DNA from 3 places in the Microbulbifer sp. SH-1 genome. Region 1 is predicted to be linked to each of the others. Evidence: predicted binding sites of a transcription regulator. Region 1 holds the regulator's gene; each other region holds the start of a gene.

Evidence for each region. The regulator sigma-54, encoded in region 1, starts transcription at its own class of promoters, with help from an activator protein. The targets are predictions, from matches to a motif close to TGGCACANNNNTTGCNNT.
Region 2: galU (UTP--glucose-1-phosphate uridylyltransferase GalU) is a predicted target of sigma-54. The motif match lies at 2,475-2,492, and genes of this name have one in related genera.
Region 3: GNX18_RS09800 (NarK family nitrate/nitrite MFS transporter) is a predicted target of sigma-54. The motif match lies at 3,216-3,233, and genes of this name have one in related genera.

Annotation. Positions count from the first base shown of each region.
Region 1 is NZ_CP046948.1:32,229-39,470, forward strand. It holds gene mgtE (magnesium transporter) at 1-827, opposite strand, end outside; gene GNX18_RS00185 (HPr family phosphocarrier protein) at 901-1,170, opposite strand; gene rapZ (RNase adapter RapZ) at 1,239-2,099, opposite strand; gene ptsN (PTS IIA-like nitrogen regulatory protein PtsN) at 2,217-2,678, opposite strand; gene hpf (ribosome hibernation-promoting factor, HPF/YfiA family) at 2,730-3,023, opposite strand; gene GNX18_RS00205 (RNA polymerase factor sigma-54) at 3,205-4,683, opposite strand; gene lptB (LPS export ABC transporter ATP-binding protein) at 4,925-5,650, opposite strand; gene lptA (lipopolysaccharide transport periplasmic protein LptA) at 5,720-6,283, opposite strand; gene lptC (LPS export ABC transporter periplasmic protein LptC) at 6,270-6,833, opposite strand; gene GNX18_RS00225 (HAD family hydrolase) at 6,912-7,242, opposite strand, start outside.
Region 2 is NZ_CP046948.1:2,101,732-2,108,973, reverse strand. It holds gene GNX18_RS09020 (hypothetical protein) at 1-509, opposite strand, end outside; gene gltX (glutamate--tRNA ligase) at 820-2,295, shown strand; gene galU (UTP--glucose-1-phosphate uridylyltransferase GalU) at 2,655-3,566, shown strand; tRNA gene GNX18_RS09005 (tRNA-Ala) at 3,754-3,829, shown strand; gene GNX18_RS09000 (ABC transporter permease) at 4,119-4,910, shown strand; gene GNX18_RS08995 (ABC transporter ATP-binding protein) at 4,907-5,611, shown strand; gene GNX18_RS08990 (hypothetical protein) at 5,633-6,847, shown strand; gene GNX18_RS08985 (SLBB domain-containing protein) at 6,895-7,242, shown strand, end outside.
Region 3 is NZ_CP046948.1:2,297,104-2,304,345, forward strand. It holds gene GNX18_RS09780 (xanthine dehydrogenase family protein molybdopterin-binding subunit) at 1-700, opposite strand, end outside; gene GNX18_RS09785 (hypothetical protein) at 1,053-1,256, shown strand; gene GNX18_RS09790 (ANTAR domain-containing response regulator) at 1,287-1,877, shown strand; gene GNX18_RS09795 (CmpA/NrtA family ABC transporter substrate-binding protein) at 1,936-2,988, shown strand; gene GNX18_RS09800 (NarK family nitrate/nitrite MFS transporter) at 3,480-4,958, shown strand; gene GNX18_RS09805 (NarK family nitrate/nitrite MFS transporter) at 5,128-6,606, shown strand; gene GNX18_RS09810 (bifunctional protein-serine/threonine kinase/phosphatase) at 6,740-7,242, shown strand, end outside.

The DNA.
Region 1 (7,242 bases):
TCGTCGAGACCGGCGAGACTCATCAGCGAGTGGTCCGCGTCTTCGCGGATCACGTCCACCACATCGTCGATGGTGATACGTCCGAGCAGGCGGTTGTTTTCATCCACCACTGGTGCGGTAATCCAGTCGTACTTGGCGAACAGTTGTGCCACCTCGTAGTCCGGCATGTCTGCGGGAATCGGTTCCACGTCTGTGGTCATGATCTCGCGCACGGTAACCGATGGGTCCGCGGTGAGCAGCCGTGTCAGCGGCAGCAGGCCGATGAACCTGTCCTGGCGGCTGACCACGAACAGGTTGTCGGTGGATTTTGGCAGTTTCTCGTGGCGGCGCAGGTAGCGCAGCACCACATCCAGGGTGAGGTTCGGGCGCACGGAGACGGTGTCCGTGTCCATCAGGCCGCCGGCGGTCTCTTCGTCGTAAGCCAGTACGCTCTGCACCCGCTGGCGGTCGCTCTCACTCATGGCGGAGAGTACTTCCGCCATTACCCGCTCCGGCAATTGCTGGAGTATGTCGGCGATGTCGTCTGCGTTCAGGCCCTCCATAATGGCCACCATTTCTTCGGTGTCCATGATGGAGAGGATCTGGGCTTTGACGTCGTCCGCCAGCTCCTGCAGAACCTCGCCCTCGACTTCCCGGTCGATCAGCTTCCACAGCACCTGGCGAATGCGCGGAGGGGAGCTTTCCAGCAGCTGGGCAATACTCTGGGGGGAGAGGGATTGCAGCATCCGCTGCACTTCGCGCCCGGTGCCACTGTCCAGCGCCGCATACAGCTCGCCGAGCTGATTCTGCGCGTGGAAATTAATGTCGGCGGTGACGGGGTTGGGCACGGGGATACCTGATCAGGGGGGAACGGCGGGTGGCGGCATTATACCGGCGCTCAGGCCGAAATCATGCAGAGTGTTATTCGCCCTCACCGAAGCGATCGTTGATCAGTGTGCAGATGGCTTCGTGCGCGGCGTCTTCATCGCGACCGCAGACTTCCAGCTCCAGCTCAACACCCTTACCGGCCGCCAGCAGCATCAGTGCCATCACGCTTTTGCCATCCACCGCCTTGCCCTGGCAGTGCACCTTCACGTCCGAGGAAAAACGTGCGCAGGTCTGGGCGAGCTTGCTGGCGGCGCGGGCGTGGAGCCCGAGTTTGTTGATGATGGTAATGCGGCTTTTCTGCATAGGGTTGTTCTGGCGCTGTGTGTGCTGATGTTGTTCTTTTATGGCAATTCCCGGCGTGTGAGACCGGTTTATTTCTGCTGCTCGCGGTGTCGGACCTGGATGTTCTTGAATTCGCTGGAAAAGTGCTTGGCCAGCTGTTCCACCATGTACACCGAGCGGTGGCGGCCTCCGGTACAGCCGACGGCGACGCAGGTATAGCTGCGATTGCTCTGCTGGTATGAGGGCAGCCAGCGCTCGAGAAATGTGGTGATGTCGCGCTGCATTTCCTCGGTCTCGTCGTGTGCGCGCAGAAACTCCGCCACTTCCGGATCGAGCCCGGTTTTGTTGCGAAGCTCTGCGACCCAATAGGGGTTAGGCAGGCAGCGCAGGTCGAACACCAAGTCCGCGTCCACCGGTACACCGTGTTTGAACCCGAAGGACTGGAACAGGATCGCCATGCCCGGGGAGTCTTTGCCCACTACGCGGGTTTTAACCTGGTCGCGCAACTGGTGCAGGCTGAGGCTGCTGGTGTCGATCACCAGGTCGGCCATGGCCGCCAGCGGGGCGAGTAGCTCCTTCTCGTGGTTGAGGGCTTCCAACAGGTGGGTGCGGCTGTCGCTGAGGGGATGCTTGCGGCGGGTTTCGCTGAAGCGCTGCACCAGCACCGGCGAGCGGGCGTCCAGATAGATGACGTCGCACTCGATGCCGCTTTCGCGCAATTCGTTGATAACCCGGGGAGCCTGGCGCACATCGTGCCAGAGATTGCGGGCATCGATACCCAGGGCCAGGTGGGTGGTTTCCTGGGGGGGGTGCTCGGTGACGCGGCGAATCAGCTCCGGCAACAGGCTGGCGGGGAGGTTGTCGATGCAGTTGAAGCCAACGTCTTCCAGCAGTTCCAGGGCAGAGCTTTTTCCTGAGCCAGAGCGGCCGCTGATGATCACCAGTCGCATAGAACAAGCGCTCCTTGCTGATTCAGTAGGGCGAGGGGCGCTGCCGCAGGCCGCTGCCCGGGATGGTTATCTGCAGCCGTCCGGTGGCGGCCGGGCGGCGGACAAGGTCGAGGGCTATTATGCCGCCGCCGCGCTGTTGATGGCCAGTGCGTAGAGCTCGTCACTGGTGGTGGCTTCGCGCAGCTTGTCGCGCACGCGGCTGTCGCTGAACAGGGCGGCGATTTCTGCCAGCGTATCCAGGTGCTCCTGGTCGGAATCCTCCGGAACCAGCAGGGCAAACAACAGATCCACCGGCTGGCGGTCGATGGCATCGAAATCTACCGCAGGTGAAGTGGTGCAGAGGACGCCGATGGGGCGCTCGCAGCCGGGCAGGCGGCAGTGGGGGATGGCGACCCCCTCGCCAATGCCGGTTGAACCCAGGCGCTCCCGGGCCACCAGCTGGTTGAAGACGGTATCGGAATCCAGGTCGGGGTATTGTTCTGAGATCGCCTGCGCGATGTTGAGCAATAGCTTTTTTTTGCTGCTCCCCGCCAGGTGGCACAGGCTCAGGCGGGGAGAGAGTAATGCTTCCAATGTCATAACTTACTGGTGATCTGACAGTGCAGGCCAGCCGTTTCCCGGGGGTAACGTCTAGCGGTGACTGCGTAATTTCTCTTTGTGTTTCAGCAGCTGCCGGTCGAGTTTGTCGGTGAGCGAGTCGATCGCCGCGTACATATCTTCCGATTCCGAGTCGGCAAAAATGTCCTTGTTGCCGTTCACATGAACCCGCGCTTCTGCTTTCTGGATAAGTTTGTCGACGGAAAGTATGACCTGGGCGTTGGTGATCAGGTCATTGTGGCGGGAGAGCTTGTCCAGCTTGGTCAGGCAGTAATCGCGAATGGCCGGGGTAAGGTCTACATGGTGGCCACTGATGTTGATCTGCATGGATTTCTCCTCATCGGGTACAACACAAACCGGTCGCACCCCCGCACAGGGCGGCAACCCTACTAGGAAGTGCGCCAGAATGGAAGGATACACTCAATGTACGGGTATTGGTCGGGCAGAAATTGAACGAAGAGTAGTCCTGCGACAGCAAATTGTGACTTGCGCGTCGCGGATGGTCGACCTACACCAGCCGTTTGCGCTCGCTGGATGAGGGTATGCCCATGGACTCGCGATACTTGGCCACGGTGCGGCGCGCCACCTGGATGCCCTGCTTGTCCAGTTCCTGAGTGATCTTGTTGTCTGACAGCGGCTTGCGCGGCTGTTCGGCGTCCACCAGTTTGCGGATCAGGGCGCGGATGGCGGTGGAAGACGCGTCCTCACCGGAGTCGGTGCTCACGTGGCTGGAGAAGAAATACTTGAGTTCGAACACACCGCGGGGCGTGAGCATGTACTTCTGTGTGGTTACCCGCGAGATGGTGGACTCGTGCATACCGATGGTCTCGGCAATGTTGGCCAGCACCATGGGCTTCATGGCCTCAGGCCCCAGCTCGAAAAAGCCCTGTTGTTTCTCGACGATGCAGCTTGCCACCTTCAGCAGGGTTTCGTGGCGACTCTGGAGGCTTTTCAGGAACCAGCGCGCCTCCTGAAGATTGTCGCGCAGGTAGTTGTTCTCGGCAGAGTTGTCGGCGCGACGAATGAGCGCGGCGTAGGCGTCGTTGATGCGCAATTTGGGTGTGGTTTCGGGATTCAGCTCCACCAGCCAACGCTGGTCGCGGCGGCTGACGATCACATCCGGCACCACGTACTGCGGTTCCTCGCCACCGAAGGCCTCGCCGGGATAGGGGGTGAGGGTCTGAATCAGGCGCATCACCTCGCCGAGCTGGGTCTCGCTGAGGCGAGTGCGACGGCTCAGCTGGCGGAAGTCGCGCTTGCCCAATAAATCCAGGTACTGGCCTACCACGACCAGCGCCTGCGCCAGCCAGGGGGTGTTTTCCGGCAACTGGCGCAATTGCAGCAGCAGGCTCTCGCGCAGGTCGCGGGAGCCGCAGCCCACCGGTTCGAACTGCTGGATGGTTTTCAGTACCGCGAGCACCTCTTCCACGTCCACATCCAAAGATGCTGCGAGGTCTTCGATGTTGATGTCGAGAAAACCATTGGGTGCAATGGCGTCGATCAGGGTCTCGCCGATCAGCTTGTCGATCGGGGTCAGTGGAGTGAGGTTCAGCTGCCACAGCAGGTGGTCCTGCAGGCTCTCCACCGCCGCGTTGCGCTGCTCCAGCGCGTATTCCTCGCCCTCGCCTCCAGCGTGACTGCTGTTGGTGTAAATGTCGTCCCAGCGGGTGTCTACCGGCAGGTCATCGGGGATATCGCTGTTCCAGTCGCCGTCGGCGCTGGACTCGGATTCACCGTTGAGGCTTTCGCGGTTGCTTTCGGCGCCATCGTGGGCCTGGTGCTCAATGGTAGCGGGGGTGTTCTGCTCCTGCAGTTGCTCGCCGGCGTGCTCGTCGAAGTCCGATTCCAGCAGCGGGTTGCTGTCGAGGGCGGATTGGATTTCCTGTTGCAGCTCCAGCGTCGACAGCTGCAGCAGGCGGATCGCCTGTTGCAGTTGCGGCGTCATTGTCAGCGAAGTGCCGAGTTTTAACTGGAGTGACTGCTTCATAGGGGGTGTGCCGATATAAAATGCTGGCGTTGCGCCGCTGCGACACATTTGATGCTTGTGCGGCGGCAGATTGCTCATCGCCTGCAGACTACCCCGGGGTAGTGCGGAACACAAGTGGCAAGGGGTGCGAAAACAAGCAATAAGCGTGCCGAAAGAGTTATCTGTTTCGGTCGCTTCGGTCAGAATTGTGATGGGAATCGGTATTCCGGGGTGAAATGCTGATGATTTCACCCGGATGGCGTCAGATGGTGAACTCGTGTCCCAGGTAGACGTCTTTCACCTGTTTGTTCTCGGCCACATCTTTGGGGTCGCCGGATGCGATGATGTGACCCTCGCTGACGATGTAGGCGGTCTCGCAGATATCGAGGGTCTCGCGCACATTGTGGTCGGTGATCAGCACGCCGATACCGCGGTCCCTGAGGTGGCGGATGATCTGCTTGATGTCGTTCACGGAGATGGGGTCCACACCGGCGAAGGGTTCATCCAGCAATACGAAAGCGGGGTTGGTGGCCAGTGCGCGGGCGATTTCCACCCGGCGCCGCTCACCGCCGGACAGCGCCATACCGAGACTTTCGCGGATATGGGTGATGTGGAATTCCTCCAGCAGTGATTCCAGCTGTTGGCGGCGCTGGCTGCGATCCAGATCCCGGCGGGTCTCGAGAATGGCGAGAATATTGTCTTCTACCGACAGGCGGCGAAACACCGAGGCTTCCTGCGGAAGGTAGCCGATGCCCTTGCGCGCGCGGCCGTGCATGGAGAGGCCGGTGATGTCTTCCTGGTCGATCATTACCTGGCCGGCGTCGGCCTGCACCAGACCGGCAATCATGTAGAAGCAGGTGGTTTTGCCGGCGCCGTTGGGGCCGAGCAGGCCGACCACCTGGCCGCTGGACACACTCACCGAGACATCCTTAACGACCTTGCGCTTCTTGTACTGCTTGGCGAGGTGGAGCGCTTTGAGCGTCGGCATAGTGAGTTCCGCTAACTGCGCGGCGGGTTCGCCGCTTTTTCTGACTGTTCGGGTTGTGTGGGTGGGCGGTTACTGGCCGTTTTCAGCCGGCTTGGACTCTGATTTGGCTTCGGGCTTCCAGATCATTTCCACGCGTTCCTTTTCCGACTGGCCCTGGGCCTGCATCTGCTCGCTTTTCAGGTCGTAGTCAATGCGCTCGGCGGACAGGGTGTTGCCATCGCGATCTACAAAGGCTTCTCCACTGAGTTGCAGGGCGTCGCTGCTCACCAGGAATTCGATACGCTTGGCGCGGGCCTTGACCGGGCTGGTGCTCTCTTCCACCTGTTGCTGAAAGTGGGCGGGGGCGCCGGTGGCAACCACCTTGTTGATCTCCCCTTTGGCGTTGCCGTGAACTTCCACACGGTCGGCGCGAATCTGCAGCGAGCCCTGGCTGATGACCACGTTGCCGCTGTACACAGACAGGTTTTTGTTGCGGTTGGCCTCCAGTTTGTCGGCGGACACCTTCACCGGTTGCTCGCGGTCGTTGGGGAGCGCGTGAACCTGAGGCGCCAGCAGTAGTGCGGCGGCAACGGCAGCACACAGGACACTGGCGGTCGCCGGCAGGCGGACACGGCGCAAATCAACGGGGTTCATAGCTGCTTTCCACATTTGACAGAATTTCTACCTTGTCCTGTTTGAGATCGGCCCGCAGTCCCTTGCCGGTGGTGCGGTTGGCACCGTCGGTAATGGTAACAACTTTGTCCGTTTCGGCGAATTCTTCGCGGGGTTTGATCGTGATTTTTTCCGTGCGCAGGGTGATGCCCGGTTGCGGTAGTTCCATGATGGAAACATCGCCCTCCAGCTCGACTTTCTGCCCGTTGTCATAGGCAACGCCAGTGTGTGACTCGGTGCGCCATTTGGTGTCTTCGCCTTGGTAGAACACCATGCGGGGTTCCGTGAGGTCCGCGCGGTCCCGGCGCGCAAACTGGAAAAAGGTAACGCGCTCGGCATCCACCTCGTAGGCGAGCGTGCCTTCGAGGCTGAAATGGCGCGTGCGGGCGTCGCGGATAATCAGGTCCGCCGCCTTGCTGTGTTCCTGCTGGGTCGGGCGCTTGCCAAGCAGTTGCTCAGACGGGCTTTCGGTAAACCACAGTCCCAGGGATATGAGTGCGACCACGATGACAAGTGGTAACCAGGTGCGCATGCTGTGTCCGTTTCCTTGTGTGGCAGCCGGGGTGGCGGCCGCCGGATCAACCCTTTATATGGGCTGAAGGTTCAGTTTTCAGGTGTCGCTGGCGAGATAGGGGGCCAGTGCGGCGTCAAACGTTCCCTGTGCCCGCATGATGCGGTCGCAGACCTCCCGTACGGCGCCGAGGCCGCCTTCGCGCTCGGTGACGAACAGGGCGCGCTCTTTGACTGGGGCGGCGGCGTTGGGGACGGCGACAGGGCAGCCTACCCGGGTCATCAACTGCAAATCAGGATAGTCGTCTCCGACATAGGCGATCTGGGCGAGATCGTAGGGCTCGTTGGCAAAGAGTTCCAAAAAGGCGCTGTACTTGTCTTCGCGGCCCTGAATCAGGCGGGTGATGCCCAGGTCGTGCGCGCGCTTTTCC
Region 2 (7,242 bases), 2.1 Mb from region 1:
GCCTGGGTGGCCGCTTCCCACTCGGAGGAGGGGATGGTCACGAAGAGCTTGGCGTTGTCAGTGCCACAGCCGAGGTCGCCATTTTTCGCGTACTGGCTACTCACATCGCCGTTGCTGTCGGCACTGGCCGCCGGGGTTGTGGCGCCAACGCTGTCAGCAAACCCAACCTGGTAGGCGATCTGATCGGCGCCACTTTCCAGCTCAAAAGGTGCATCGGTGGCCGTACCGCTACCAGTGCTGCCGTTCAGGCTGCTGAAGGCAATGGTGTACTCGTTGAAGCCGAGGCCGCCCACGCAGAAGGATTCGGAGCCCACAATGTCGCTGCCCGGAGCGGTGTTCTCCAGGGAGAGGCTCATGTCGTTGAAGTTCTTGGCAACAATGCTGGTGTTCACATCAAGGGTGATGCCAACAGTGCCAGTTGAGGTGCTGTCACCGACGTTGCCCTGAGTCGCGGCCAGAGCACCGGTGCTCGCGAGCAGGGCTATGAGTGCGGAAATGCCTTTTTTCATTTTGGGTGTCCCCTACGAAATCTTGTAGTGTTGTTGTCGGGCTCGAGCCCAGGCGCCGACTACCGCAGGTTGGCGTTAGTTCCTCCAACTATGCCGGCATCGGCGCGATCATACGGTTTTTGTGATAGCAGTCACGCAAATTTTGAGAAATATTGCTTGTTTTTTGTGGTTAGTTCATTGGGGCGGGTTATACAGGTTTGAGTGGCGTTTGATTCAACTTTTCGAGCCCACTGGGCGCTCTGGGGCGGTGGCGATATAATGCCGCTCCTTTTTTTCTCATCCCTTTGTCCACCCAGAATCCAGGTTTCCAATGACCGTAAGAACCCGTATTGCTCCTTCCCCCACCGGTGATCCCCACGTAGGTACCGCCTATATCGCCCTGTTCAACCAGTGCTTTGCCCAGGCCCAGGGTGGCCAGTTCATCCTGCGTATCGAAGACACCGACCAGGTGCGCAGCACCCCCGAGTCCGAACAGGCAATCCTCGACAGCCTGCGCTGGCTGGGGCTCGACTGGGCCGAAGGTCCGGACGTGGGTGGTCCGCACGGTCCGTACCGCCAGAGTGAACGCGGCGACATATATAAGAAGCACTGCAACGATCTGGTGGCCAAAGGCCATGCCTTCCACTGCTACCGCACCGCGGACGAACTGGAGCAGCTGCGCGCGCAGTTGCAGGAAGCCGGTCGGGTAACCTTGAAGCCGAGCGACCTCGCGCTGCCCGCGGAAGAGGTGGAGAGGCGCAAGGCCGCAGGAGAGCCCTATGTGGTGCGCATGAATGTGCCGGAATCCGGCACCTGCGTGATCGAAGACCTGCTGCGCGGCACCATCGAGATCGACTGGGCCCAGGTGGACGCCCAGGTGCTGCTCAAGTCCGATGGTATGCCCACTTACCACCTGGCCAACGTGGTGGATGACCACCTGATGGAAATCACCCACGTGCTGCGCGGTGAGGAGTGGATCAACTCTGCGCCCAAGCACAAGCTGCTGTACGAGTACTTTGGTTGGGATATGCCGGTACTGTGCCACCTGCCGCTGCTGCGCAACCCGGATAAGACCAAGCTGTCCAAGCGCAAGAACCCGACCTCCATCCTTTATTACCAGCGTGCCGGCTACATGCCTGAGGCTCTGCTGAACTACCTCGGCCGCATGGGTTGGTCCATGCCGGACGAGCGCGAAAAGTTCACCCTTGACGAGATGCGAGCGCACTTCGATATCAAGCGCGTGTCACTGGGCGGCCCGGTATTCGACGTGGAAAAACTGAGCTGGCTGAACGGCCTGTGGATTCGCGAGCTGGAAGACACACAGCTGGCCGACCGCCTGCAGAACTGGCTTCTCAACCGTGACAACCTGATGAAGGTCCTGCCCCACGCCAAGGGGCGTATGGAGACCTTCGGTGATTTCGCGCCGCTGGTCAGCTTCCTTGCAGCCGGCAAGCTGGACCTGAGTGAAACGAGCTTCGCCAACGGCAGCAAGCTGGAGCTGGAAGAGCAGAAGCGCCTGTTGCAATTCGCCCTGTGGCGTCTGGAGGCCCTGCGCAGCTGGAGCAAAGACAACATTTTTGCCGCGATGAAAGAACTGTCCGCGCAGATGGAGATCAAACTCAAGGACTTTAACGCGCCGTTGTTTGTCGCCATCAGCGGTACCACCGCGTCCTTCTCCGTAATGGACGCCATGGACCTGCTGGGCCCCGACCTCAGCCGCGCGCGCCTGCGCCAGGCCATCGAGGTACTGGGCGGTGCCGGTAAAAAGGTATTGAAGCGCTGGGAAAAAGAGTACGCCTCCCTGTAGGAGCCTGCCTGCAGGCGAACCTCGGCCGATGCTGATTGCACCCCACGTAGGAGCCTGCCTGCAGGCGAACACTGATCGCACCCTGTGTAGGAGCCTGCTTGCAGGCGAACACCGAACTCCGGAAAGTTCGCTTGCAAGCAAGCTCCTACAGACCGATGCCGTCCCACATCACTCTCGGCTGGCACTTATTTTGCTGTAGAAATCTTGAACAATTGTCTGTACAAAAAACAAAGCCGCCAGCCGAATCAGGCAGTCACCTGCTCCTGTGTGACATTTGTCACAATTCGCATGTAGAATTCGGCGCAGTTTGGATTAACGGATTAACCCGGAAGTAACGAAAAAGGAAATAAGGAAAAAATATGACGACCGTAAAGAAAGCAGTCATCCCCGTGGCGGGGCTGGGTACACGCATGCTGCCGGCCACCAAGGCCATCCCCAAGGAGATGCTGCCGATTGTCGACAAGCCGCTGATCCAGTACGTGGTCAACGAAGCAGTCAAGGCCGGCATTAAGGAAATCGTGCTGGTTACCCACGCCAGTAAAAACGCCATCACCAACCATTTCGACACCTCCTTCGAGCTGGAAGCCCAGCTGGAAAACCGCCTCAAGCGCCAGCTGCTGGACGAAGTGCGGGCCATCATCCCCAAGGATGTAACGATTATTTCCGTGCGCCAAGCGGAGGCCAAGGGCCTCGGCCACGCCATTGCCTGCGCGCGCCCGGTAGTGGGCGACAACCCCTTCGCGGTATTGCTGCCCGATGTCTTGGTGGATGAATACGCAGCGGACCTGACCAGCACCAACCTCGCGGCCATGGTGCGCAACTTCGAGGCCACCAGAGCCGGTCAGATCATGGTGGAGCCGGTGGAGTGGGCGGAAGTCAGCAAGTACGGCGTGGTGGATTGCCTGGGCGCGGAGCTGTCGGTTGGCGGTGTGGCCAAGATTGACGGCATGGTGGAAAAGCCCGCAGTGGATGTGGCTCCCTCAAACATGGCCGTGGTCGGCCGCTATGTGTTGCCGGCAGAAATCTGGGGCCTGCTGGAAAAAACCGCTCCCGGTGCCGGTGGTGAAATCCAGCTGACCGACGCCATCGACGAGCTGCTCAAGCAGCAAGCGGTGGAGGCCTACCGCATTGTCGGCCGCAGTCACGATTGCGGCAACAAGGTGGGCTACATGATGGCCCAGCTCGAATACGGCCTGCAGCATGCAGAAATCGGCAGGGAGCTGAAAAAGTTCCTGTCTACGCGCGCAAGTAAGGAAACTGTTTCCGCCTGAAGCGGCGGGGTTGGTTCAGCCGGGAGGCGGCTTTCCCGGTGGTGACCAGAACTCCAGGTTAGGCTCCAGAGTTTGAGTGCTAACTATTTGATTAAAAAGTTGTTTTTTCTTGTTGACACCCGGAGGTTCGCTGTTAAAATGCGCCTCGCTTTCGGGGGAAACGCAACACGAAAGCGCAGCAAAATTTGGGGCTATAGCTCAGCTGGGAGAGCGCAACACTGGCAGTGTTGAGGTCAGCGGTTCGATCCCGCTTAGCTCCACCAAATACGAAAAGCCGCATCCGAGAGGATGCGGCTTTTTTGTTTCTGGTTTGCTGCCAAAAAAATTGTCGTGAATTACAGCGCGTGTAATCACATGTAATGGCATTGCCGGTGATTCTCGATGCTCATTCAAGTAGAATTGCCCGCTCGCATTTGCGGATGCATGTCGCGCTTTTTGCGTTTGTTGACGGCATTTTTGGGATAGATCTCCCAGGTTTGGAATATTTTTTTTCTCAGGGCCCGGTTTCAGAAATAACTACCCGGCATAGCCATAAAAGCAAGACAAATTCCCATGTATCCAGGTATCCAGCGCAGCCCCTGGCAGATCCAGCGCGACGTAATTCGCGCGCTGCTGATCCGCGAGATGAAGACCCGCTTCGGCAAGTGGCGTCTCGGGTATGCGTGGGTATTGCTGGAACCCGCCATGCATATCATGGTGCTGGCGGCCATCTTCAGTTTTATGGGACGGGAATTTTACCCTGGCATCCCCACCATGCTGTTTATGTTGGGCGGCATCGCGCCGTTTATCTTTTTCAGTAACTGCTTCAATAAAGGTGTGGCCGCGGTTGAGTCCAATCGCGGTCTGTTCAACTACCGCCAGTTGCGTCCCTTCGACGCTGTGCTTTCCCGTGTACTGCTGGAATTCGCCATCTACCTGTTTAGCTTGGTTGTGCTGTTGGGCATTCTGGCCTGGTTTGGTATCACTGCTCGCTTCAATGACTTTCTGCTGCTGGTGGTAATCAACCTCCTGTTTTTCGGATTTTGCCTCGGCATCAGTCTCACCATGTGCGTGGTGGGCACCAAGTATCCGGAAGTTTCCAGGTTTGCGCCGATGATTGTGCGCCCGCTGTATTTTATTTCTGGCGTGTTCTTCTCACTGGAGCAGGTGCCGCAGGAGTATCACGGTTACCTGTCCTGGAATCCGCTGCTGCATATGATCGAACTCACCCGCGAGGGGCTGTTTGCCAGTTACCACGGTATGTTTGCGAACTTACCCTATCTGGCGACGAGCTCGCTGGTCATGCTGGCATTCGGGCTGCTGGTGTACCGCAGTCAATGGCGAGACCTGGTGCGCAGCCAATGATCGAGTTGCGTAATCTCACCAAGTCGTTTCGCACTCCGGCGGGTCGCAAGGTGCTGTTTCGGGATGTGAACGCCTTTTTCCCCGAGGGAAAAAACATCGGCATTCTCGGCCGCAATGGCGCGGGCAAGACCACCTTGCTGCGGATCATGGGCGGCATTGACTACCCGGACTCCGGGCGTGTGATTACCGACCAGCGCATATCCTGGCCCATGGGGCTGTCCGGCGGTTTTCAGGGCAGCATGACCGGGCGCGAGAATGCCGCTTTTGTTTGCGGTCTTCACGGTATCTGGGGCAGTGCGAAACGCAAGGTACTGGACCGAGTGCAGGATTTCGCCGAGATCGGTGACTATTTTGACGCGCCGGTAAAAAGCTATTCCTCGGGCATGCGCTCAAGGCTCGCCTTTGGCTTGAGTATTGCTGTGGATTTTGATTACTACCTGGTAGACGAAGTCATGTCCGTGGGGGATGCGCACTTCAAGCACAAGTGTGAACAGGTGATCGAAGAAAAGCGCAAGTCCGCTAATTTCATCATCGTCGCCCACAGTATGCCGCTCCTGAAAAAAAATTGTGATGTGGGGCTTTTTCTGGGGCCTTCAGGTCTGCAGATCTTCGACACTGTGGATGAAGCGATCCGGCTCTATCAACAGGGTTTACCCAAACCGGCACAAAACAGCCCCGCGCAACCGCTGGCGGGCGCATAGGGTGCATAGTAAAGAAGCATTATGGAAGCTGTAGAGAAAACAACAACTGAAGTGGAGCAGGCTGGCCAGAAGAAAGCCGCCAGAACAGCGCGCGCAATTTTGCGCAAACTGACGGCTGCTGGTGACGGTCGTAAACCGGCGTGGATAAAACGCCTGAGTGGCGCTACCGTTTTTGTGCTGCTGCCACTGCTCGCGGTGAGCGCCTATTACCTGTTCTGGGTGTCAGACCGCTACGTGAGCACTACCCAGCTGATTGTGAAAGACAACAGCAGCAATCAGGGTATGTCGTCCTCTCTCGGTTTTCTGGTGCCGGGTATGGGTTCAGACAATCAGGACGCTTTTCTCGTGGTGAACTATATCCAGTCGCTGGATATGGCGCTGTACCTAGATGAGACATTGAAGCTAGCGGAGTATTACAAAAGCGATCAATACGATGTGTTTTCTCGCCTGGCGGCCGATGCGTCGCAAGAAGACTATCTGGAGTACTACCGCAGTCACATCGCTATTGGTCACGACGAAACCAAGGGCATCATCACCATTGAGATGCAGGCGTTCGAGCCGGAATTCGCGCGGCAATTGGTGGATACCGTGGTGCGCAAATCAGAAGATTTTGTTAACGCCATCAGTAACCAACTCGCGGACAAGCAGGTCTCGTTTGTGCGCAGTGAAATGGAGCTGGCACAGGCAAAACTGCGCACCAGCAAGCAAAACATTCTCGATTTCCAAAACCGCAATAACGTGGTCAGCCCCGAAGAGCTGACCAAGGGCATCAGCGCCATCATCCAGGGGCTGGAAGCAACGCTCGCGGAGCAGCGGGCTAAGCTCACCGCGGCAAAAACCTACCTGCACTCCGATTCCTCTCAGGTTGTCTCGCTGCAGGCGGAAATCAATTCCATCGAACAACAGATCGAGGCGGAGAAAGTGCGCCTTGTTGGTGTCTCCAAAGAAGGGGGGGAGGAGCGCCTCAATAGCCTCAATGCACACTTCCAGAACCTACAGCTGGATCTCCAGTTTGCCATGGATGCGTACCAGGCGTCCCTGACGGCGCTCGAAACCGCGCGTATGGAGGCCTCGGGCCGGCTCAAGCACCTGATGGTCATCAGTCAGCCCTCCGTGGCGGAGGAGGCGGAATACCCGCACAAGCTGTATAACCTGGCGAGCCTGGCTGTGATCCTGCTACTGCTCTATGGCATTGGCAGAATGCTGGTAGCCAGCATCCGCGATCATCGCGTGTGAGCACAGTAAACATGAAAAAAATGAAACTCCTGAAATCGACATCCGCTATGGCAAAACAATCATTCCGCAAGGGCAGGATTTTCAGTCTGCTTGTTCTTTTGGGCCTGGCGTCTGGGGCCTGGGCGCTGGACACCCAGCAGCTGGATAAAGAACGTCAACAGGTGAAGGCTGGCGATCATCTGCCGGCGTTTGGTGAGTCTCTGTTCAAGGGTGCTTTCAAGGATCAACCGTTCCGCGGATTTAACGGCGGCTACCGCGTAACCGTTGGCGACCAGATTGCGCTGCAACTGTGGGGGGCCTACAGCTTTAACGCCGTGCTTACAGTAGACGCGCAGGGCAATATTTTTATCCCGGAGGTAGGGCCGGTCCACGTGGCGGGCGTCGATAACGGCGAG
Region 3 (7,242 bases), 2.3 Mb from region 1:
CCCTCGGCCACTCTGCTTTGTGATCGCGGTAATTGGGAAAGAAGAGACCATCCTGCATGGGCGAGTACAGGTCTTCATCCTCGGGTCCTTGCGGCCCCTCAACACGAATGATGCGCCAGCTGGCGTAAGGGTCCCGCTCTACAGGAGGCGTTTGCGCGCCATAGCGAATCACTTGCTCATTAAACTGGAGCGCCTGTTTGGCAGTGGCGTATTTCTCAAAGTCATCGAACAAAAGCATGGCCACCGCATGGCCGTAGTAGAGCGGCGATGCACCCTCAGATAGCAGCATTGCCTCGCCGTAGAAGGCGGGCAATTTCAACTTTTTCTCAGCCAGCGTCTCCGCGGTTACTTTCGCATAGGGTTGAGCCTCCGCGGGCAACTGGGTCCAGTCCACACCATCGAAGCGTCGTTCCACCCGGTTGCAACGCAGCACCAAAGCGTAGTGTTGCTGCGGTTTCCACCCTGGCATGTCCCGGGCGCGGAAGTCCCGGCCAAAAATTTTCTGACCGGTCACTTTGGCTACGCCGTCTGTGCGGAATGCGGGATCGGAGCCTGCTCCCCGCCAATTCAACACGTCTCTCGCTGTTTCAGGATTTTGAGCCTTCCCCTTCTGCCACAGCACCGGCGCAGCGAATACCGTAATACCCGCAACAGTGCACAGCTTAATGAAATTGCGCCGATTGGTGTTGAATCCTTCCATACTGCTCCTGGATTTATAGCGCGGCCATGGCGCGCAGATGCAAACGCTTACTCGCAAACGCCACATGTTGAGTTCATGCTGCTGGTTCCGGGCTCATGTCACGACTGCGCATTTCTACCCAGAGCCCACAAACTAATAGCCCTTTGTACTGAAAAGTGCCACACCATCGGCACAGGTTTCCCTCGGAATAAATCAAACAGCATTTCCAGCCACAACACTCATCGCGAGCACCAAAAGTGAGCACGCCAACAGCGCGCGCACCTTCCGCGAGCAAAAACGCAACCCCGGTTGGCGGAAAAGCCTGCAACTCGGGTGACAGGCAGGTTTCCGGTCGCACGACCGGACGGGGTTCATGACGTTAATATTGGCAGCGCAGTCGTCTCTGGCATCAAGATTGCAGAACCTGCATAAACTCTATAGGGATCGCGACAGCCTGGACTACGGCAGGGAGCTGGACGTGGCCGCGACCTATTACATAACTGAAAACATTGATCTGCGGGCCAGGCACACCAGGCGCGATGCTGACGAGTACAGCTGCGCTACTGACAGGTTCTGACTGCAGTTCGAACTGAAGTTCTGACAAGCGATGACGACGACCCCCATCAGTATCCTGTTGGTCGACGACCAGCCTGAACGTGCCGCCATGGTGGCCGGACAGCTGTCCGCCGCCGGCTACAATCTGCTGGCACAACTCACCAGTGCCGAGGGCCTGTTGTTCCAGGTGGAAAAACACCGCCCGGATATTGTCCTGATCGACATCGAATCCCCCGACCGCGACATTCTCGAAAGTCTCGCGGTAATCAATCAGCACAACCCGACCCCGGTGGCGATGTTCTCCGTGCGCGGCGGCGCCGAATTCATCAGCAGCGCGGTAGAAGCCGGGGTCAGCGCCTATATGGTGGACGGCCTCTCCGCCGAGCGGGTGGCACCGGCGATTGAAATTGCCATGGCACAATTCCGCAGCTACCAGCAACTGCGCCAATCCCTGGCGCGTACCCAGCAACAGTTGGATGAGCGCAAGATCATTGAGCGCGCCAAGGGCTTGCTGATGGCGCGCAAGAACATCAGCGAACAAGCCGCCCATCAGACCCTGCGCACCCTGGCGATGAACAGCAACTCCACCATGCGCAATGTGGCGGAGCAGATCGTCACGCATCTGCAGCGGCCTGTGAAATAGACAGTAAATACGCCGCTGAACCGCCGGCCCAACCCATAAAGAATTCGAGAGAACCACTGTGAGCAGTCTGCAAGTCGAAAAGCCCAACCTGAAACTTCTTTACCTGCGCCTGACCGATAGTGCCCCGCTGATCATTGCCAGTGAGCTGGGATTTTTTGCGCGCTACGGGCTCAAGGTCGAGCTGCAACGGGAAACTTCCTGGGCCACCCTGCGCGACAAACTGATTGGCGGTGCCGCCGATGCAGCCTCCATCCTCGCGCCCATGCCGCTGACCCTGAAACAGACCCTGCCCCAGTGCGATGAACAACTGTTGAGCGGCCTGATTCTGAGCTGCAACGGCAATGCCATCACTCTTTCGCAAAGCCTTTACGCGCAGCTCGAACAGACCTCCGGCGACGCCGGTGCCGCGCTCAAATCGCATATAGCCAACCGCGCCAGCGGTGAGAAGCCACTCACTTTTGCCAGTGTTTATCCATTTGCCAGCCATACCCTGCAACTGCGTCACTGGCTGTCTGCCGCCGGTATCGACCCCGACGGGGATGTGCGCATTGTGGTGTTGCCGCCGGAGCAGATGGTGGACCACCTGCGCCGCGGCGATATCGACGGCTACTGCGTAGGTGAACCCTGGAACACGCTGGCGGTGCAGGAGGGGATCGGCGTAATCGCCACGCCCGGTAACAGTCTGATGCCGGCGATGCCGGAAAAAGTGCTGGCCGTCACCCAAAGCTGGCACGAAGCCCATCCCGCCACGCACCTGGCGCTGCGCGCCGCGCTGCTGGAGGCGTGCAGCTGGCTCGGCGAGCACAGTCAACGCCGGGATGCGGTGGGCATTCTCGCGCGCCCTGAGTATCTCGACCTGCCGGAGTCTGCTATTGCCGCCTCTCTGAACGACGAGCTGCTCACACAGCGCGGGCGGGCACCGGGTAAAAACCCGGGCTGGCACCTGTTCGCGCACCCGCAGAGCGACCACGGCCGCCCTACGGAAAAGAAAGGCCGCGAACTGCTATCACTGTGCAACGACATTGCACCCGTCGACAGCGGTGCCGCGGAAGTGTTCTGCTCCGACCTGTATCAGCAAACCCTGGACTTTGTCCGCCACAGCCAACGGTAAAATAAGCCCCACCTTCCTGAAGCCGGCTGCCCGACAAAACTATCCAGCAAACCGAGGAGCGCCCGCCTCAGGTGCAAATTCTTGCACCCCGGTGCACAAAACAGCCCAAAACAGGGCGCTTCGCGCGCGCAGACACCTTCCCTTGCACCCGGAACTAGCGTCAGATTTCCCCTATTCGCCCCAAAAAATCACATTTTTCCGCCCCGGATTTTGACTTTGCCCTGAGCTGGCACAGAAATTGAATTCTTTTAATGCGAGAGTGACAGATTCCTGTGCAACAGTGATGACACCCGCTCTCCGCCGGCGCAGAAAGGGAGTGGCAGCAGACCACCTGAAATAAAAATTCCGGCGAAAAACTGAATACACGGACATCGAAGTCCACTGGCACGGCCCGTCTGTGCCTGTGGACTTTTTTTATGCCTGATCGCTTTTATGTAGAGCAGGCCGGTGTTCACAAATAGTGATGTGCGATAAGAGAGTCACGCGAAGTAATGTCCCATAGCAGTCCATCCGAACGCCTGAATCTGTTGTCCTTCAGTGGCAACGTCAAAGTACTGCACCTGTCCTGGCTGGCCTTTTTCCTGTGCTTCTTTGCCTGGTTCAGCCACGCACCGCTGCTGATGGCCATTGCCGACAGCCTGGCGCTGACTCCGGATCAGGTAAAAACCCTGCTGATCCTGAACGTGGCGCTGACCATTCCCGCGCGCATGATTATCGGCATGCTCACAGACAAGTACGGCCCGCGCCTCACCTTCTCCGCGCTGCTGGCCATCGGCAGTATTCCCTGTTTTGTATTTGCAGTAGCCGACAGCTTCGCCCAAGCGGCGATTGCCCGCTTTTTCATGGGCTTTATCGGTGCAGGTTTCGTGATCGGCATCCGTATGGTGTCCGAGTGGTTTCCCGCCCGTCACCTCGGCACGGCCGAAGGTGTGTACGGCGGCTGGGGCAACTTCGGCTCCGCCGCCGGCGCCATCTGCCTGCCGACAATTGCGCTGATGTTTGGCGGTGAAGACGGTTGGCGCTACGCCATCGGCCTCACCGGTGTCATCGCGCTGCTGTACAGCGCGATCTATTACAACAGCGTTACCGACACGCCCAAAGGCGCCACTTATTTCAAGCCGAAAAAAATCGGTGCGATGGAAGTGACCAGCAGTGGCGATTTTCTGCTGCTGATGTTGATGAAGTTGCCCATGTACGGCGCCCTGGCGCTGCTGACCTGGAAGCTGTCACCGGCGGAGGCCGGGCTGCTCAATCAATTCTGGACCTGGACGATTTACACATTCCTCGCCGCGCTGTATCTGCTCGAACTAAAAAAAACCTGGAGCATCAACCGCGAGGTATTCAGCGCACCGCCCGCGCCCATCCACCGGTACAAATTCAAACAGGTGGCAATCCTGAACCTGCTGTATTTCGCCACCTTCGGCTCCGAGCTCGCGGTCATTTCCATGCTGCCGCTGTTCTTCTTCGAAACCTTCTCCCTCGATCCGGTAAAGGCCGGACTGGTGGCCTCCGCCTACTCCTTTATGAACCTGGTCTCGCGTCCCACGGGCGGCATGCTGAGCGATAAATACGGGCGCAAGCTGGTGCTGATGATTCTTGTCGCCGGCCTCGCCGGCGGCTACCTGCTGATGGCGCAGATTGGCGAGAGCTGGCCACTGTATCTTGCGGTGGGTGCGGCCATGCTGTGCAGCTTTTTTGTGCAGGCTGGTGCCGGTGCCGTGTTTGCGGTGGTGCCACTGATCAAGCGCCGCCTGACCGGCCAGATTGCCGGCATGACCGGGGCCTACGGCAATGTGGGCGCGGTGTTTTTTCTAACGGTGCTGACGCTGGTGGATTACCACACCTTTTTCCTGGTGATCGCCGGTACCGCCGTTTTCAGTTTTCTGATTCTGTTGCTCATGGAAGAGCCGGAAGGCCATATGGTTGAAGTCATGCCCGACGGCAGCGTCTCCCTGATCGACGTGGCCTGACTTTTCCCCCGTCATTCCCGCGCAGAAACGTCATGCCGGACTTGATCCGCTACGGGAATCCAGCGCCGCAATTTCTGGATCCCCGCTTGCGCGGGGATGAGGAGGTAGTGTTTTGGAAGACGGCAGCAACAGAACAGATAAAAGTTTTATTTAAAAATGGGATACAACCATGTCTTCCGATTCTTTGAATCTGTTTTCCTTCACGGGAAAAATCCGGGTGCTGCACCTGACCTGGATTGCGTTCTTTATTACGTTCTTCGCCTGGTTCAACCACGCACCGCTGCTGATGGCGATTGCCGACAGTCTGTCGCTCACGTCCGAGCAGGTGAAAACGCTGCTGATCCTGAACGTAGCGCTGACGATTCCGGCGCGGGTGATCATCGGCATGCTGACCGACAAATACGGTCCGCGCCTGACCTATTCGCTGCTGCTGGCCATCGGCAGTGTACCTTGCTTTATTTTTGCGCTGGCCGACAGCTTTACTGCGGCGGCCATCGGCCGTTTTCTGCTGGGCTTTATCGGCGCCGGATTCGTGGTGGGTATCCGCATGGTGTCCGAGTGGTTCCCGGCCAAACAGCTGGGCACGGCCGAGGGCATCTATGGCGGCTGGGGCAACTTTGGTTCTGCCGCGGCGGCCATGACCCTGCCCACGATTGCACTGCTGGTCGGCGGTGACTCTCCAGGACAAGAGGGTTGGCGCTATGCCATCGGCATCACTGGCGTCATTGCGCTGGTATACAGCGTGATCTACTACCGCTCGGTGACCGATACCCCGAAGGGTGGTACCTATTTCAAACCGAAAAAAATCGGCGGCATGGAGGTTTCCAGCCCATCCGATTTCGTGCTGCTGCTGATCATGAAGGTGCCGATGTATGCGGCGCTGGCGCTGCTGACCTGGAAGCTCTCCCCCCAGGGCGTGAGTATGCTGTCGCAGCCGGTGGCGATCGCGATCTATGTGGCGCTGGCGGCGCTGTATGTGTTTGATGCGAAAAAGTGCTACGAAATCAACCGCGAAATTTTCGTGAAACTGCCGGAGCCGATCCATCGCTATCAGTTCAAACAGGTGGCGGTGCTGAACATTCTTTACTTTGCCACTTTCGGCTCGGAGCTGGCGGTGGTTTCGATGTTGCCGCTGTTTTTCTCGGAGACGTTTACGCTGGATCCGGTGAAGGCGGGTCTGCTGGCTTCGGCTTATGCGTTTATGAATCTGATGTCGCGCCCGGCGGGTGGACTGATCAGTGATCGCTTCGGGCGCAAGAGTACGCTGCTGATTCTGACGGCGGGGCTGGCGCTGGGTTATCTGACGATGAGCATGATCGACGCACAATGGCCGCTGTATCTGGCGGTGGCAGCGGCGATGGCGTGCTCTTTCTTTGTGCAGTCTGGTGAAGGTGCGGTGTTTGCGGTGGTGCCGCTGATCAAACGTCGCCTGACGGGTCAAATTGCGGGGATGACAGGGGCTTACGGGAATGTAGGCGCGGTGTTTTACCTGACTGTTTTGAGTATGGTTTCTTACCAGACGTTTTTCCTGGTGATTGCGGGCACAGCGGTACTGGGATTTGTTACGCTGCTGTTCCTGGAGGAACCGGAAGGCCAGATGGCAGAAGTCATGCCTGACGGCAGTGTTTCACTGATCGACGTGGCCTGATCCACTGGATTTGTTGTGATCCGGCTCAACTACGCGCTCTACAAAAGTCGTCATGCCGGACTTGATCCGGCATCCAGCTTCGTAGCTATGGATTCCGGGTCAGGCCCGGAATGACGAAAGAAGGCCAACCACTTTGAACACCACCTGCGAAACCATCACTGTGCCTGATTCCGATATTGCGGCATCCAATTCCGAAAAACTGGAATTTGCCACCGCCACCGAGTGCGGCCAGCGCGCGTACAACGACGATGCGGTAGCGGTGTATCGGGCGAGCGGGAGTGAGTTGCGGTATCGCGGTTCGCTGGCGGCGATTGCGGATGGGGTGGGGAGTGCGGAGGCCGGGGGGGCGGCGGCGCGGGCGGCGGTGAGTGGGTTTATTTCCGACTATTACAGTACGCCGGATTCCTGGTCGGTGAAGCAGGCGGCGGCGCGGGTGTTGCACGCATTGAATGGTTGGCTGTATCGCCAGAGTGGTGGTGCGGATGAGATTCAACGCGGGTGGCTGACGACGTTTTCGGCGGTGGTATTGAAAGGGTCGACGGCGCATCTGATCCATATCGGGGATTCGCGGATTTACCGTCTGCGCAACGGGAATCTGGAATGTTTGACGCGGGATCACAGTCGCACGCTGGGGCC